One region of the Stappia sp. G46H5W genome, then DNA from elsewhere that is predicted to be linked to it. Evidence: predicted binding sites of a transcription regulator. Region 1 holds the regulator's gene; the other holds the start of a gene.

Region 1 (7,451 bases):
TGCCGTCATGGGGGCCGAGTGCGCCTTCCAGCGCGATCTCGCCGTCGCCGACGAGCTCAACCTGCGAGAAGGGAAGGGAGAGAAGCGAGCGGCCGTCGCGGCCGAGCTGGCGGGCGCCGGCAAGGCCGAGCAGCGCCGGACAGGCGGAGAGCGCGCCGGCCGGCAACCCGGCCTCGGCGAGCGCGCCTTGCGCCGCTGCAACGATGTTTGCGGCGGCCTGCTGCGGATCGGTCGCGACATTGGCCGGACCGGCGAGACCGCGCGAGACGATCTCGCCGTCGGGACCGGCAAGGGCGGCGCGGCAGGTGCTGCCGCCGCCGTCGATGGCGATGAGCCAGGAGCTCATGTCAGTGCGCTCACTGCCCTCGGCTCAGTGCGTGGCGGGCTGCTCGGCGAGCTTGCGGGCCTGCTCGATCCAGCCGTCGCGGTCGATGCGGCCGCGGAAGTCGAGCCGGTTGTCGAGCGCGGCGATCTGCTCGTCGGTGAGCGCGGCGATCTGCCAGTAGTGGAAGATGCCGGCGCCGTTGAGCGCGGTCTGCAGCTTCGGCCCGACGCCGGAAATGGCCGTGAGGTCGTCGGCGACGCCGCGCGGCTTGGCCAGCAGGACCTCTGCCAGCGGATCGGAGACCGGCTTGGTCTTGGTCTTTTCAGGGGCCTTTTCCGGGGCCTTTGCGGGGGTCTTCGCCTCGGCGGGCTTCTCGGCGACGGGAATGGTCACCTCGGAAGAGGCCGACTTCACCGTGTCGGAAGCCTTGGGAGCCGTGGTCGGCAGATGCGCGTGGCTGCGCATGAAGTCGAGGATGCGCGGGGCGATCTCCGAGCGGAAGCGCGAGCCGTTGAACACGCCGTAATGGCCGACATCGGGCTGCATGTAATGGGCGCGCATGTCGGGCGAGAGATTGACGCACAGATTGTGCGCCGCCATCGTCTGGCCGCGGCCGGTGATGTCGTCCTTCTCGCCCTCGACGGTGAGCAGCGCCGAGCGGCGGATCGCGCCGCAATCGACCAGCTCGCCGCGATGGCGCATCTCGCCCTTGGCGAGCGCATGGCGGATGAACACGGTCTCGACCGTCTGCAGGTAGAACTCCGCCGTCAGGTCCATCACCGCGAGATACTCGTCGTAGAAGTCGCGGTGCTTCTCGGCATTGTCGCCGTCGCCGGAGACGAGATGCTGGAAGAACTCGTGATGCGCGTTGACGTGCCGGTCGAGGTTCATGCTCATGAAGCCCGAAAGCTGCAGGAAGCCCGGATAGACGTCGCGCATGAAGCCCGGCTGCGGGAACGGCACCTTCATGATGACGTTGCGCTCGAACCAGTCGATGCTCTTGTTCTCGGCCAGATCGTTGACGGCGGTCGGGTTGATCCGCGTGTCGATCGGCCCGCCCATCAGCGTGACGCTGGCCGGCGCGCAAGGATCGTTGTGCGCTTCCATCACCGCCGTGGCGGCAAGCACCGGTACCGAGGGCTGGCATACGGCCATGACATGGGTGTCCGGCCCCAGGAAGTGCAGCATCTCGATGACGTAGTCGATGTAGTCGTCAAGATCGAACCGGCCGTCGGTGAGCGGCACCATGCGCGCATCGATCCAGTCGGTGATGTAGATGTCGGCGCTCGGCAGCATGGTCTCGACCGTGCCGCGCAGCAGCGTCGCATAGTGGCCCGACATCGGCGCAACCATCAGGATGCGCGGGCCCTTGTGCTTGCGCTCGCCGAGCTTGCGGTCGAAATGCAAGAGGTTGCAGAAGGGCTTCTTCCAGACGATCTCCTCGCGCACCGGCACCTTGACGCCGCTGACGGTGGTCTGGGTGAGGCCGAACTCCGGCTTGCCGTAGCGCCGGGTCATCCGCTCGATCATCTCGCAGCCGGCGGCGACAGAGCGCCCGATCGGGGTGTGGGAGAACGGATTGAGCGGGTTCTGGAAGTACAGGCGCGTCATGTCCGCGGTCGCCCGCAGAGGACTCATCGCCGCATGATTGAATTCATAGACCTGATAGAACACGTGACCGACCTCGCAATCTCCGTGAGGCAGTGCAGCATGGCCGCCTGCCTTTTTTCGCATTGCAAAATAGTATGACAAAGATTAACGCCGCTTCAACCTGTACGGAGGTCCACATGGGCTCAGGCGGTGCGGGGATACCGGACGTAGCGGTTCAGGCGAGGAAAACTTCTCCCGTCTGTTCCGAAAACGCGAGGCAAGACAGGATCTTGCCAGAAGCGGCCACGCGGTGGAAAAAAGTTGCGGCGACCGCTTTTTTTCAGCGGATCCCGTCAAAAATCACGATGCGAGATCGGCAACGACGGCGTCCAGCACGAGGCAACCGGCCGGCGTGACGCGCATCCGTGTGCCGTCGAGTCGTTCCACCATGCCGTGTTCGACGAGATCGGCGACACGCCGCGGATCGATCCGGCGGTCGGAAATCGCCTCGAAACGGGCAAGGTCGACGCCCTCCACCAGCCGCAGGCCCATCAGCAGGAACTCGTCGCCCTGCTCTTCCTGGGTGAGGGCAGTGTCCTCCACCAGCCCCTCGCCGCGCGCCTCGACGGCGGCAAGCCAGGTCTCGGGATGGCGCTCGGTGGCGGTGGCGAACTTGCCGTTGCCGCCGGTCAGCCGGCCATGGGCGCCGGGGCCGACGCCGACATAGTCGCCGTAGCGCCAGTAGACGAGATTGTGCCGGCATTCCGCGCCGGGCGCGGCATGGTTGGAGACCTCGTAGGCCGGCATGCCGTGGGCGGCGCAGATCTCCTGCGTCAGGTCGTAGAGATCGGCCGCGGTGTCGGGATCGGGCACCACCAGCTTGCCGGTGCGGTGCAGCTCGAAATAGGGCGTGCCCTGCTCGATGGTCAGCTGGTAGAGCGACAGGTGATCGGCGGCAAGGCCGATCGCCTCCTCCAGCTCGGTGCGCCAGGCGGCAGCATCCTGGTCGGGCCGGGCGTAAATCAGGTCGAAGGAGATGCGCTCGAAGGTCGAGCGGGCGATGCCGATCGCCTCACGCGCCTGGGCCGCGTCATGCAGCCGGCCGAGACGCTTCAGGTCCGCATCCCTCAGGGACTGCACGCCGAGCGAGAGGCGGTTGACGCCGGCCGCGCGATAGCCGCGGAACCGCTCCGCCTCCACCGATGAGGGGTTGGCCTCCATCGACACCTCGACGGTGGGCGAGATTTCCCAGTGGCCGGCGATGGCGTCGAGCACGCGGCCGACCGTCGCGGGAAGCATCAATGACGGGGTGCCGCCGCCGAGGAAGATCGAGTCGACCCGCCGTCCGCGCGTGCGGGCGGCGAAATAGGCAAGCTCCCGTTCGAAGGCCGCGGCAAAGCGCGCCTGATCGACGCCGGCATGGCGGACATGGCTGTTGAAGTCGCAATACGGGCATTTGGCCTCGCAGAAAGGCCAATGCACATAGATGCCGAAACCGCCGTCCGCCTGAGCCATCATGCCTCCAGGCAGCGTGCCGAGAAGTCTGCGAAGGCGCGGGCACGGTGCGACAGCGCGGTGCCGTCCCGCCCGTGCTTTTCCTCCGCCGACATTTCGCCGAAGGTGCGGCCTTCGCCGTCCGGCTGGAACATCGGGTCGTAGCCGAAGCCGCCGCTGCCGCGCGGCGGCCACACGGCGGTGCCCTCGACCTCGCCGCGGAACAGGGCGACCTCGCCGTCCGGCCAGGCAAGGCAGAGAACGGCGACGAAGGACGAGCGGCGGTCAGCCGGATCGGTCGCGCCGGCGGCATGCAGCTTTTCCTCGATGGTCCGCATGGCCATCGCGAAATCCTTCTCCGGTCCCGCCCAGCGGGCCGAGTAGACCCCGGGATCGCCGTTCAGCGCGAAGACGCAGAAGCCGCTGTCGTCGGCAAGCGCCGGCAGGCCCGAGGCCTCGGCGGCCGCGCGGGCCTTCAGCTCGGCATTGGCCTCGAAGGTGGTGCCGGTCTCTTCCGGCTCCGGCAGGCCGAGCGAGCCGGCCGAGACGACCTCGTAGCCGTAAGGCGCCATCAGGTCGCCGAACTCGCGCAGCTTGCCCGGATTGTGGCTCGCCAGCACGATCCGGCCGGGCTCGAGCCGGCGCATGGGGGAGGTGGTGTCGGTCATGCGAGCCTCACGAGATCGCCATCTTCTGCAGGTCGACCAGCCGGCCGATGCCGGACTTGGCCAGCGCCAGCAGCTGCGCGAACTGCTCCTCGGAGAAGGGCTCGCCCTCCGCCGTGCCCTGGATCTCGACGATGCCGCCGGAACCGGTCATGACGAAATTGGCGTCGGTATCTGCGTCCGAGTCCTCGAGATAGTCGAGGTCGAGCACCGCCTGGCCGCCATGGATGCCGCAGGAAATCGCGGCGATATGGTCCTTCAGCACCTTGCCGGCGACCATGTCGCGGGCGCGCATCCACTCGATGCAGTCGTGCAGGGCGACCCAGGCGCCGGTGATCGCGGCGGTACGGGTGCCGCCATCGGCCTGGATGACGTCGCAATCGACGGAGATCTGGCGCTCGCCGAGCAGCGGCAGGTCGACGATGGCGCGCAGCGAGCGGCCGATCAGCCGCTGGATCTCCTGGGTACGGCCGGACTGCTTGCCCGAGGCGGCCTCGCGGCGCATGCGTTCGCCGGTGGCGCGCGGCAGCATGCCGTATTCTGCCGTGACCCAGCCACGGCCCTGGCCGCGCAGCCAGGGCGGAATGCGCTCTTCCAGGCTCGCGGTGCACAGCACATGCGTGTCGCCGAACTTGACCAGGCACGACCCTTCTGCGTGCTTGGAAACGCTCCGTTCCAGCGTCACGGCGCGCAACTCGTCCGCTGCACGTTTGGATGGCCGCATGTCGATCCCCTTCAAGCCTGCCGCGCGGGGCATCGATGCCCCTTGCTCCTGTTTCGCGTCCCTCTTAATCCAATATGGGACCGGAATGAAATGCCTGTCTGCCGCTTGTCCCGTGCCGGCCCCCATGCGGGACCTTCGTTCTTGCGCCTTTGGCATGGGCAATCGCGGGCAGGGCGCACTATATTCGGGGGCGCGCCATGTGGCCGAACAGGCAGGGCCGCCGGGCAGGGGACATAAGGTGCCGAACGTGGATTTGCAGAACCGGGGAGCAGGAACGTGACGCTGGGTGTGCCGTCCGTGAGCCTTGGCGATCTCGACAAGCGGTCGCGGGAGATCTTCCGTGCCATCGTGGAATCCTATCTCGACACCGGCGAGCCGGTGGGTTCGCGCAATCTGTCGCGCCTGCCGGGCATCCAGCTGTCGCCGGCCTCGATCCGCAATATCATGTCGGACCTTGAGCATGCCGGGCTGCTCTATGCCCCGCACACCTCGGCCGGGCGCATGCCGACGGAAGGGGGCCTGCGCTTTTTCGTCGACGCGCTGCTGGAGGTGGGCGACCTGACGCGCGAGGAGCGCGATCAGATCGACATTCAGGTCAAGGCGGCGCGCAGCGAGCGCACCAGCGAGCAGCTTCTGACCGAGGCCAGCCAGATGCTGTCCGGCCTGTCGCGTGGGGCGGGCGTCGTCTTCACCCACAAGGCGGATGTGCGCCTGCGCCATGTCGAATTCGTCCGCATCGAGCCGCTGAAGGCGCTTGTGGTGCTGGTCGGCGACGACGGCTCGGTTGAGAACCGCATCGTCGACCTGCCGCCGGGCCTGCCGCAGACGGCGCTGATGGAGGCGTCGAACTATCTCACCAGCCTGATCCGCGGGCGGACGCTCGCCGAGGCGCGGCGTGAGCTGGAGACCCAGCGCGACCGCCACCAGAAGGAGCTGGACGAGCTGACCGCCAAGCTGGTGGAAGCCGGCATCGCCACCCGTTCCGGCGTGGTCGACGCGGCCGGCTCGCTGATCGTGCGCGGCCGCTCCAACCTCTTGTCGCACCTGGAGGCCGAGCAGGACCTGGAGCGCATTCGCCTGCTGTTCGACGACCTGGAGAACAAGCGCGACCTGATCCAGCTGCTGGCCGCGGCCGAGGGCGGCGACGGCGTGCGCATCTTCATCGGCTCTGAGAACAAGCTGTTCTCGCTGTCCGGCTCCTCCATCGTCGTCTCGCCCTTCCGCGACCAGGACGACCGGATCATCGGCGTGCTCGGCGTGATCGGCCCGACCCGGCTGAACTATGCCCGCATCATCCCGATGGTCGACTATACCGCCCGGCTGGTCGGCCGCCTGCTGCGCTGACCGCCTGCCTCCCCCTTCCGACGCTCCGGACCTTTCGATGACCACGCTTTCGCCCGCAGAACTCGAACGCTATGCCCGCCACATCGTCTTGCAGGATGTCGGCGGCCCCGGCCAGCAGAAGCTGAAGGCCGCGAAGGTGCTGGTGATCGGTGCCGGCGGGCTCGGCGCGCCGGTCTTGCAATATCTGGCGGCGGCCGGCGTCGGCACGCTCGGCGTCGTCGACGACGACACCGTGTCGCTGTCCAACCTGCAGCGCCAGGTGATCCACGACACCGACCACCTGGGCGAGCCGAAGGTGGCGAGCGCGGCCGAGGCGATCGCCCGGCTGAACCCGCATGTGAAGGTCGAGCCGCATGTGGCGCGGCTTGGCGCGATGAACGCGCTGGCGCTGATCTCGCGCTACGACCTCGTGGTCGACGGCTCCGACAATTTCGCCACACGCTATCTGGTTTCCGATGCCTGCTTCTTCGCCGGCAAGCCGCTGGTCACCGGCGCGGTCGGCCGGCTCGACGGCTCGCTGACGCTGCTGAAGCCGCATGAGACCGGCGAGGACGGCACGCCGAACCCGACCTATCGCTGTCTCTTCCCCGAGCGCCCGGCCGACGGTCTGCTGCCGACCTGTGCGCAGGCCGGCGTGCTCGGTGCGCTGACCGGCATCATCGGCACGATGCAGGCGATGGAGGCGATCAAGGAGATCGTCGGCTTCGGCGAAGGCCTGCTCGGCCGGCTGTTGCTGGTCGACACCCGCTCCATGCGCTTCGAGACGATCCGCTATCGCTGGAGCGCCAAGAACCCGCTGAACGGCAACGTCCGCAAGCGCTTCGACGAGCTGGCCGGCGCGTGAACGGCTTGTTCCGCCTGCGCCGGCAGCCGGTCCTGCCCGAGGAGATCACCCTGGAGATCGACGGGCGGGAGCAGCGCATCGTGCTGCGCGGCAACCCGCAGGCGCGCCGCTACATCCTGCGCGTGCCCTCCGACGGCGGCGCCCCGGTGCTGACCGTGCCGAAGGGCGGAAGCCTGGCCACCGCGCGCGAGTTCGCGCAGCGCCAGCGCGGCTGGCTGGCCGGGCGGCTGGGCGAGCGGCCCGAGGCGGTGCCTTTCGCGGAAGGCGGGGTGATCCCGCTGCGCGGGGCGGCGCACCGGATCATTGCCGCCGGCGGATTGCGCGGGCTGGTGCGCGCCGAGCCGGCCCCGGAGCTGCAAGAGGACAGCGAAGCCGTCGGCCGTCTGCTGGTGCCCGGCGCTGCCGAGCACATCGCCCGCAAGCTCACCGACTGGCTGAAGCGCGAGGCGCGGCGCGATCTGGAGC
Region 2 (7,451 bases), on a different contig from region 1:
CGGTGCCGCCGCTCCCTTCGCCGCCCGTCGCCGCGGCGGCGAGATCGAGCCCCTATGGGCGCAGGAAAAGCGGATCATCGAGGACGCGCTCGACGCGTTCGACGGCAACATCGCCAAGGCGGCGGCGGCGCTGGAAATCAGCCCCTCGACAATCTACCGCAAGCGCCAATCCTGGAGCGACCGGATCGAGGGCGGCGACACCGCCCTGTTCACCGGTTTTGCCGGATAATCTTGTTGTTTTCCGCGCCCCGTTCTATACGGTGCGCCGCAAAATACGCATTGCGGGGCTTCAAAAGGGCGGGGCTTGGATGATCAGGGGCAAGTCGGGTCGCTTCGGCAGGGATGTCGGGGAAGCAATGACAATGGGCAAGCGGGCGCGCGCAGCGCGACCTGCTTCCCTTGCAAGGGCTGTGTCGCTTGCCGCAGGTCTTGCGCTGCTTCCCGCAGCCAGCCTTGCCCAGCAGGCCTCCCCTTCGCTCCCGCAAGGTCTGGCCGGCGCCTATGAGGCGCTGGATGCCGCCTGGCAGCAGGCACCGCTGACCTTCGCCGCCCTCACCTTCACAGACGGCCCTGCGAGCGGCTACGGACGCTACACGCCGCGAGCGGACGCGGTGTTTGCCGCCGGCGACACGCTCACCGTCTATGCCGAGCCGGTCGGCTTCGGCCACGAACAGACGGCGGAAGGGTACGGGGCCCGGCTGACCGCCGGGTTCGAGCTGCTGAACACGTCCGGCCAGGTGCTGGCCGAGCAGACGGGCTTTGCAGACCTGCGCGCCGACAGCCGCAACCGCCTGCGCGAATTCCACGCAACGCTCAGCTTCGCCTTCGAGGGCCTGCGGCCCGGCGAGTATCGGCTGGTGACCAAGCTCACCGACACGGTGAGCGGCAAGACGGCCTCGGGCGAGCTTCCCTTCACCATCCGCGCGGCGGAGTGACGCCCGCCGGCTGATGGTTGCTGAAAGGGCCTGGCCCTACATCTGCAGCCGCAGCTTGGTGATCTCCTCGGCGATCCGCTCGAACGCCTCCACCAGTGCGCTGTTGGACTTCGCGTCGAACGCCATGGCCGGCGTCGTCGCGCAGTTCTTCATCATGTTGATGGTGCTGCTGCTCGAGATCTGGAAGGCCACCGTGTAGACCTGCACGCCGCCCTTTTTGGCGTTGGCGCAGGTCTGCAGCAGCCGGTCGTCCATCTTGTCCTGGATTGCCCAGTAACTGTCGACGCCACGGCCGAGGCGCTCCTCGGTGCCGTAGCCATAGGCGTTGATGCGCGTCTTGTTGAACGAGTTCTGCCCCTGGTAGGTGTTCTCGCCATCGGTCATGACGATCATCACCCGCACGTGCTCTTCTTCTTCGTCCTTCTTCGGCTCGCGCCCCTTGGTGAACGGCTCGGAGGGCGACAGGACCCGCCACCCCCAGACCGCACCCTGGTGAATGTTGGTGTGGCCGTCTGCCTTCATCGTCTGGATGTCGCGCAGCACCTGCGACTTGTCGTTGGTCAGATCGGTGATCGGCTGGGTCTTGCACCAGTAGTTCGGCCCGTTGACGGTCGTGTTGCCGAGCGCTCGCGGCTGGTCCTTGTACTTGCACAGGCGCTTCTGGGCATATTCCCAGCGATCCATCCCCGAAGAGCCGTAAGCCTTTTTCGCCGTCTGCGTGCAGGCGCCGCGGTCATCGTCCAGATAGTTGTTGTAGTAGCTGTCGCCCCACTTCTTGTTGGCGTTCGACGGCTCGTCAGGAGCGAATTGCGGCACGAAGAGCGTTGCCGGATTGGAGCTCGACGGCGGCGTGTCGTCGACATCGTACGGCATCGGCCGGGCCTCGACGCATCCCATCCAGTCCGTATGCTTCAGCTGCTTGAACAGGGTGAAACGGCTCGGCTTGCCGTTGGTCAAAAGCTTGCTGTCGAACTCCGCCGGATCCGGCGTGCCGTTCGAGCGGGTCTCGAAATTCTTCCAGTGGATCGGCGAGGCGCCTTCCTGATCCATCCAGGAGGCCGTCGCCTTGTCGGCGCCGACATTGACGAAGGAGGTGAACGGCACGAGGCCGATCTGCACGCGGTCCTTCTTGTCGCCGTCCTCGTTGATCTTGAACAGCGTCTCGGTGAGATCCTTCGCGGCCTTCTTCAGGGTCGACATGCGGCTGCCGGCCATCGAGCCGGAATTGTCGAGCACCATCACCACGTCGAAGGTCGCCTTGCCGACCACCGTCTGCGACATGACGAGCACGTCGATCCGCGGCTTGTTCATCAGGCTGCCGAGCATGGTCTTGACCGGCTTTCCGGCGGTCACCGTCACCGTACCCTTGACCACCGAGACCTTCAGCTCGACATCGTCGATGTCGCCCGGGTAGATCGCCCTGAAATACTCCTCGGCATTGGTCTTCACCTTGGCCTCGGACAGGCCCTGGCTGCCGTAGTTGGCCGCCAGCGCGGTCGCATCGACCGCCGCCTGCAGGTCCACCTTGACGTTGTAGGCGCGCGTGTAATCGATCGCCGCGCCCGTCACCATCAGGCACACGCCGGTACACACGGCGAGTGGCACCACGATGCTGCCGCGGCGGTCGGATACGAAACGTCGTGCAAGCTGATGGATCTTGATCATGGTCGCACCCTAGCGGCGAGCCATTGCCAAAATCTTTTCGAAGATCGTTAACGCAGCAGAAACCTTAACTTTCTGCCGGGCCGACCAGACCCGCCCCACCATTCCGCAGGGCGACCGCCGCCACGTAAAAAAAGCGCTTTGGCAGACCATTGACAGGTGGGGGAGAGGCGCCTACATCAAGCTCGCTGTTAGCACTCTCATTCACAGAGTGCCAACGTGGTCGGCGACCGGGCGACCCCGACGGAGGGGCGCAGGCGCGACAAGTACCACGCTGGCCCCAAAAGGAAAGAGCACGACATGAAGTTCCGTCCTCTGCATGATCGCGTCGTCGTTCGCCGCGTCGACTCCGAAGCGAAGACCGCCGGTGGCATCATCATCCCGGACACCGCCAAGGAAAAGCCGCAGGAAGGCGAAGTCGTCGCCGTCGGCCCCGGTGGCCGCAAGGACAATGGCGATCTGATCGCCCTCGACGTCAAGGCTGGCGATCGCGTGCTGTTCGGCAAGTGGTCGGGCACCGAAGTCAAGATCGACGGCGAAGACCTTCTGATCATGAAGGAAAGCGACATCATGGGCGTGGTCGGCTAAGCCGCACCGCGCTTTTCCTGTCCTTTTCGCGGTCGCCAGCCGCAGGCCCTCTTCAGGCCGCAGGCGCGATACCGCGATGACCCAAACCACATGGAGACCTGAAAATGGCTGCCAAAGACGTCAAGTTCTCTTCCGACGCCCGCGACCGCATGCTGCGCGGCGTGGACATCCTCGCCAACGCCGTCAAGGTGACGCTCGGCCCGAAGGGCCGCAACGTCGTCATCGACAAGGCCTTCGGTGCCCCGCGCATCACCAAGGACGGCGTCTCCGTCGCCAAGGAAATCGAGCTTGAGGACAAGTTCGAGAACATGGGCGCGCAGATGGTCCGCGAAGTCGCGTCGAAGACCAACGACATCGCCGGCGACGGCACGACCACCGCGACCGTCCTGGCCCAGGCCATCGTCCGTGAGGGCGTCAAGGCCGTTGCCGCCGGCATGAACCCGATGGACCTGAAGCGCGGCGTCGACCTGGCTGCCCAGACCGCCGTGAAGGACCTCGAGGCCCGCTCCAAGAAGATCTCCACCTCCGCCGAAGTGGCGCAGGTTGGCACGATCTCGGCCAACGGCGACACCCAGATCGGCGAGGACATCGCCAGCGCGATGCAGCGCGTCGGCAACGAGGGCGTGATCACCGTCGAGGAGGCCAAGTCGCTCGAGACCGAGCTCGAGGTCGTCGAGGGCATGCAGTTCGACCGCGGCTACCTGTCGCCCTACTTCGTGACCAACGCCGAGAAGATGGTCGCCGAGCTGGAGAAGCCGTACATCCTGCTGCACGAGAAGAAGCTCTCGAACCTGCAGGCCATGCTGCCGATCCTCGAGGCCGTCGTCCAGTCCAGCCGTCCGCTGCTGATCATCGCCGAGGACGTCGAGGGCGAGGCTCTCGCCACGCTCGTGGTCAACAAGCTGCGTGGTGGCCTGAAGATCGCCGCCGTCAAGGCTCCGGGCTTCGGTGACCGCCGCAAGGCCATGCTCGAGGACATCGCCGTCCTGACCGGCGGCACGGTGATCTCCGAGGATCTCGGCATCAAGCTCGAGAACGTCACGCTCGACATGCTCGGCACCGCCGAGAAGGTCTCCATCACCAAGGAGAACACCACCATCGTCGACGGCGCTGGCGACAAGGCCGACATCGAGGGCCGCGTTGCGCAGATCAAGGCGCAGATCGAGGAGACCACCTCCGACTACGACCGTGAGAAGCTGCAGGAGCGTCTTGCCAAGCTCGCCGGCGGCGTCGCGGTGATCCGCGTCGGCGGTGCGACCGAGGTCGAGGTGAAGGAGAAGAAGGACCGCGTCGACGACGCCCTCAACGCGACCCGCGCGGCCGTCGAGGAAGGCATCGTCCCGGGTGGCGGTGTTGCCCTGCTGCGTGCCAAGAAGGCCGTCGAGGCGCTGACCTCCGACAATCCGGACATCATGGCCGGCATCAAGATCGTCCTGCGCGCTCTTGAGGCTCCGATCCGCCAGATCGCCACGAACGCTGGCGTCGAAGGTTCGATCGTGGTCGGCAAGATCCTGGAGAACAACGACGAGACGTTCGGCTTCAACGCCCAGACGGAGAAGTACGTCAACATGGTGGAGACCGGCATCATCGACCCGACCAAGGTCGTGCGCACGGCCCTCCAGGACGCGGCTTCGATCGCCGGCCTGCTGATCACCACCGAGGCGATGGTCGCCGAGCTTCCGAAGAAGGACGCTCCGGCTCCGGCCATGCCGGGCGGCGGCATGGGCGGCATGGACTTCTAAGAAGTCCTGTCCCCGAAAAGACACGGATGGGCGGCCCTCGGGCCGCCCATTTGCGTTTGAAGGTAGTGTCGCCCTGGGCCACGCGACGGAGCGGGTTGGCGGCGTTGTCTCGCCCCCCTCCCCCACATGGACAGGCGCGCGCGCAAGGGGTATGGCGGGGCCGGAGAGCCGCCCGCAAAGGCCGGCCCCCAAAACCCGCAGAAGATCTGAGGAAGAGTGCAATGGACCGCGAAACGCTAGCCCGTATCGAGCGGCTGGAAGAGCAGCTCGCCTTCCAGACGCGCACCGTCGAGGAACTGAACGAGGTGGTGACCCGCCAGGCCGACCAGATCGACGCGTTGAACCGCCGCCTGACGGCCGTGGTCGAGCATGTCGAGGAGCTGGAGGATGCGGCCGCCGGCAATGTGCCGGTGACCAAGCCGCCGCACTACTGAGCCGCGTGCGGGCCGCGCCGGCTCACGCGCCGACGCGGGCGGCCAGAGGGTCGTAGAGCGGATTGTGGGTGCCGAACACGTAGTCGAGCGTCGTGACGCTGACATGCGGTGCGCCGTGGTCGCGCAGCAACGTTGCGCAGTCGGCGGCGCGATCCGCCGGGCAGTGCAGCAGCAGGGGCTGGCCGACCTGCGTGCCGAAGGGCGCGACCGCGCCGAACTGCTCGGCCGCGGTGCGGGCAGTCAGTTCCGGCGCCTGCACCAGCGCGCGGATCTCGCGATGCGAGCGGGCGCGCTCCTCGGCCGCGATACGGTCGAGGATAACCCGCGCGGCGGCGAGCTGCGCCGGCGTCCACTCGGCCTTCAGCGAGGCGACGAGATGCGCCTGGCTCTTCAGGATGACGCCGTCGTCCAGCACCTTGAGATTGTTGGCGGCAAGCGTCGAGCCGGTGGTGGTGATGTCGACGACCAGCTCCGCCGTGCCGGCGGCCGGTGCGCCCTCGGTCGCGCCGGCGCTTTCTACGATCCGGTAATCGGACAGGCCGTGCTGCGCGAAGAAGGCCCGCGTCAGCGCCACATACTTGGTGGCGACGCGCAGCCGCCCGCCATTGCGCGCGCGGAAATGCGAGGCGACATCGACAAGATCGGCCATGGTCGACACGTCGATCCAGGCATCGGGCGCGGCCACGACCACATCCGCGAAGCCGAAGCCGAGCGGCGTCACCACATGCACCAGCTCCTCGGGCTGCGAGATCGTCTCGTGCACGAGATCGAGGCCGGTGACGCCCAGATGCGCCTGCCCGGTGCTGAGCTCGCGGGCGATCTCGGAGGCCGACAGGAAGGCGATCTCGACCTCGGAGGCGGCAAAGCGGCCGAGCCGGCCGCGATAGTTGCGCGCCCCGCCCGGACGGCCGACCGGCAGGCCGGCGCGGGCGAAGAAGTCGTGGGTGTTGTCCTGCAGCCGTCCCTTGGAGGGCACCGCGATGATCAGCGGCTGGGCAGCGGTTTCCGGCGAATGGGTCATGACAATGCGCCTCAGATCCGGTCGAGCCAGATGGAAAAGCCGGTCGCCGGGATGTGGGTCTCGGCGCCGAGCAGGGCGAGCAGACGGTCGTAGCGGCCGCCACCGACGATCTGGCCAGCGTCCTTGCGCGAGGCCGAATGGATCTCGAAGACGAAGCCCGTGTAGTAGTCGAGCCGGCGGCCGAAATCGGCTGAGAACTCAAGGTTCGCCACATCGACGCCGGCCGTCTCGAGCGCATCCAGCCGAGCGGTGAAGCCGGCAAGCGCCGGGGCCAGGTCCAGCCCCGAGCGGGCTGCGAAGCCTTCCAGCGCCGTCACCGCCTCGCGCGGACGCCCTCGGATCGACAGGAACGCGGAGAGCAGCTCGGCTGCCCGGTCGGTGCCGCTGTCATGGGTGGCGAGCGCCGCCTGTTCCAGCAGCCGCCCGGCAATGTCGGCGGCACTGCGGCCGGCGACCGGGCGCAGGCCCGAAAGCCGCAGCAGCTCGGCAACGGCCTCCTGTGCCGTCGCAGGATCGACACCATCGAGCGCGCGCATCAGGGCGGGCGCCGGCATGGCGCCATCCGGCACGCCGCCCGTCATGGCGGCGATGGCCGCGTCCAGCCGGTCGCGTTCGCCGAACAGCTCGCCGAGACGGCGATGCCACACGGGCGCAAGGTCCAACCCGTCGAGCACGGCGCGGAACAGCGCCTCGTCGCCGATCTGGATCGTCGCATCGTCGACGCCGAGCGTTGCAAGGCTCTCAAGCGCCAGCGCCAGGACATGCGCGTCGGCCTCGGCCTCGTCCGGCCGGCCGAAGCACTCGACGCCGGCCTGCATGAACTCGCCCGCGCCCTCGCGGCGCTGCCGGAACACCGGGCCGCAATAGGAATAACGCGCCGGAGTGGTCGCGCCGGGGCCGTCGAGATGGGCGCGGCAGACCGGGATCGTATAGTCCGGACGCAGGCACAGCTCCTCGCCGGCCGCATCCGAGGTCAGGTACATGCGGCCACGGATGTCTTCGCCGATCAGGTCGAGAAACAGACTGGTCGGCTGCAGGATCGCCGGCTCAACAGTGGGAAAGCCGGCGG

The links. Region 1 encodes HrcA, which represses chaperone genes, less so after heat shock. Its sites were predicted from a motif close to GTTAGCACTCNCNNNNNGNGAGTGCTAAC; they were not measured.
Region 2: groES (co-chaperone GroES) is a predicted target of HrcA. The motif match lies at 2,788-2,816, and genes of this name have one in related genera.

The regions. Positions count from the first base shown of each region.
Region 1 is NZ_JBZFLL010000005.1:50,816-58,266, reverse strand. Features, by position in the region: gene ACVJ6E_RS15870 (BadF/BadG/BcrA/BcrD ATPase family protein) at 1-346, opposite strand, end outside; gene phaZ (polyhydroxyalkanoate depolymerase) at 371-1,999, opposite strand; gene hemW (radical SAM family heme chaperone HemW) at 2,276-3,433, opposite strand; gene rdgB (RdgB/HAM1 family non-canonical purine NTP pyrophosphatase) at 3,430-4,077, opposite strand; gene rph (ribonuclease PH) at 4,085-4,798, opposite strand; gene hrcA (heat-inducible transcriptional repressor HrcA) at 5,075-6,142, shown strand; gene moeB (molybdopterin-synthase adenylyltransferase MoeB) at 6,180-6,986, shown strand; gene ACVJ6E_RS15835 (YgjP family zinc-dependent metalloprotease) at 6,992-7,451, shown strand, end outside.
Region 2 is NZ_JBZFLL010000001.1:1,202,665-1,210,115, forward strand. Features, by position in the region: gene ACVJ6E_RS05060 (sigma-54-dependent transcriptional regulator) at 1-229, shown strand, start outside; gene ACVJ6E_RS05065 (hypothetical protein) at 357-935, shown strand; gene ACVJ6E_RS05070 (TadE/TadG family type IV pilus assembly protein) at 972-2,600, opposite strand; gene groES (co-chaperone GroES) at 2,898-3,185, shown strand; gene groL (chaperonin GroEL) at 3,290-4,927, shown strand; gene ACVJ6E_RS05085 (SlyX family protein) at 5,149-5,361, shown strand; gene hisG (ATP phosphoribosyltransferase) at 5,384-6,382, opposite strand; gene ACVJ6E_RS05095 (ATP phosphoribosyltransferase regulatory subunit) at 6,394-7,451, opposite strand, start outside.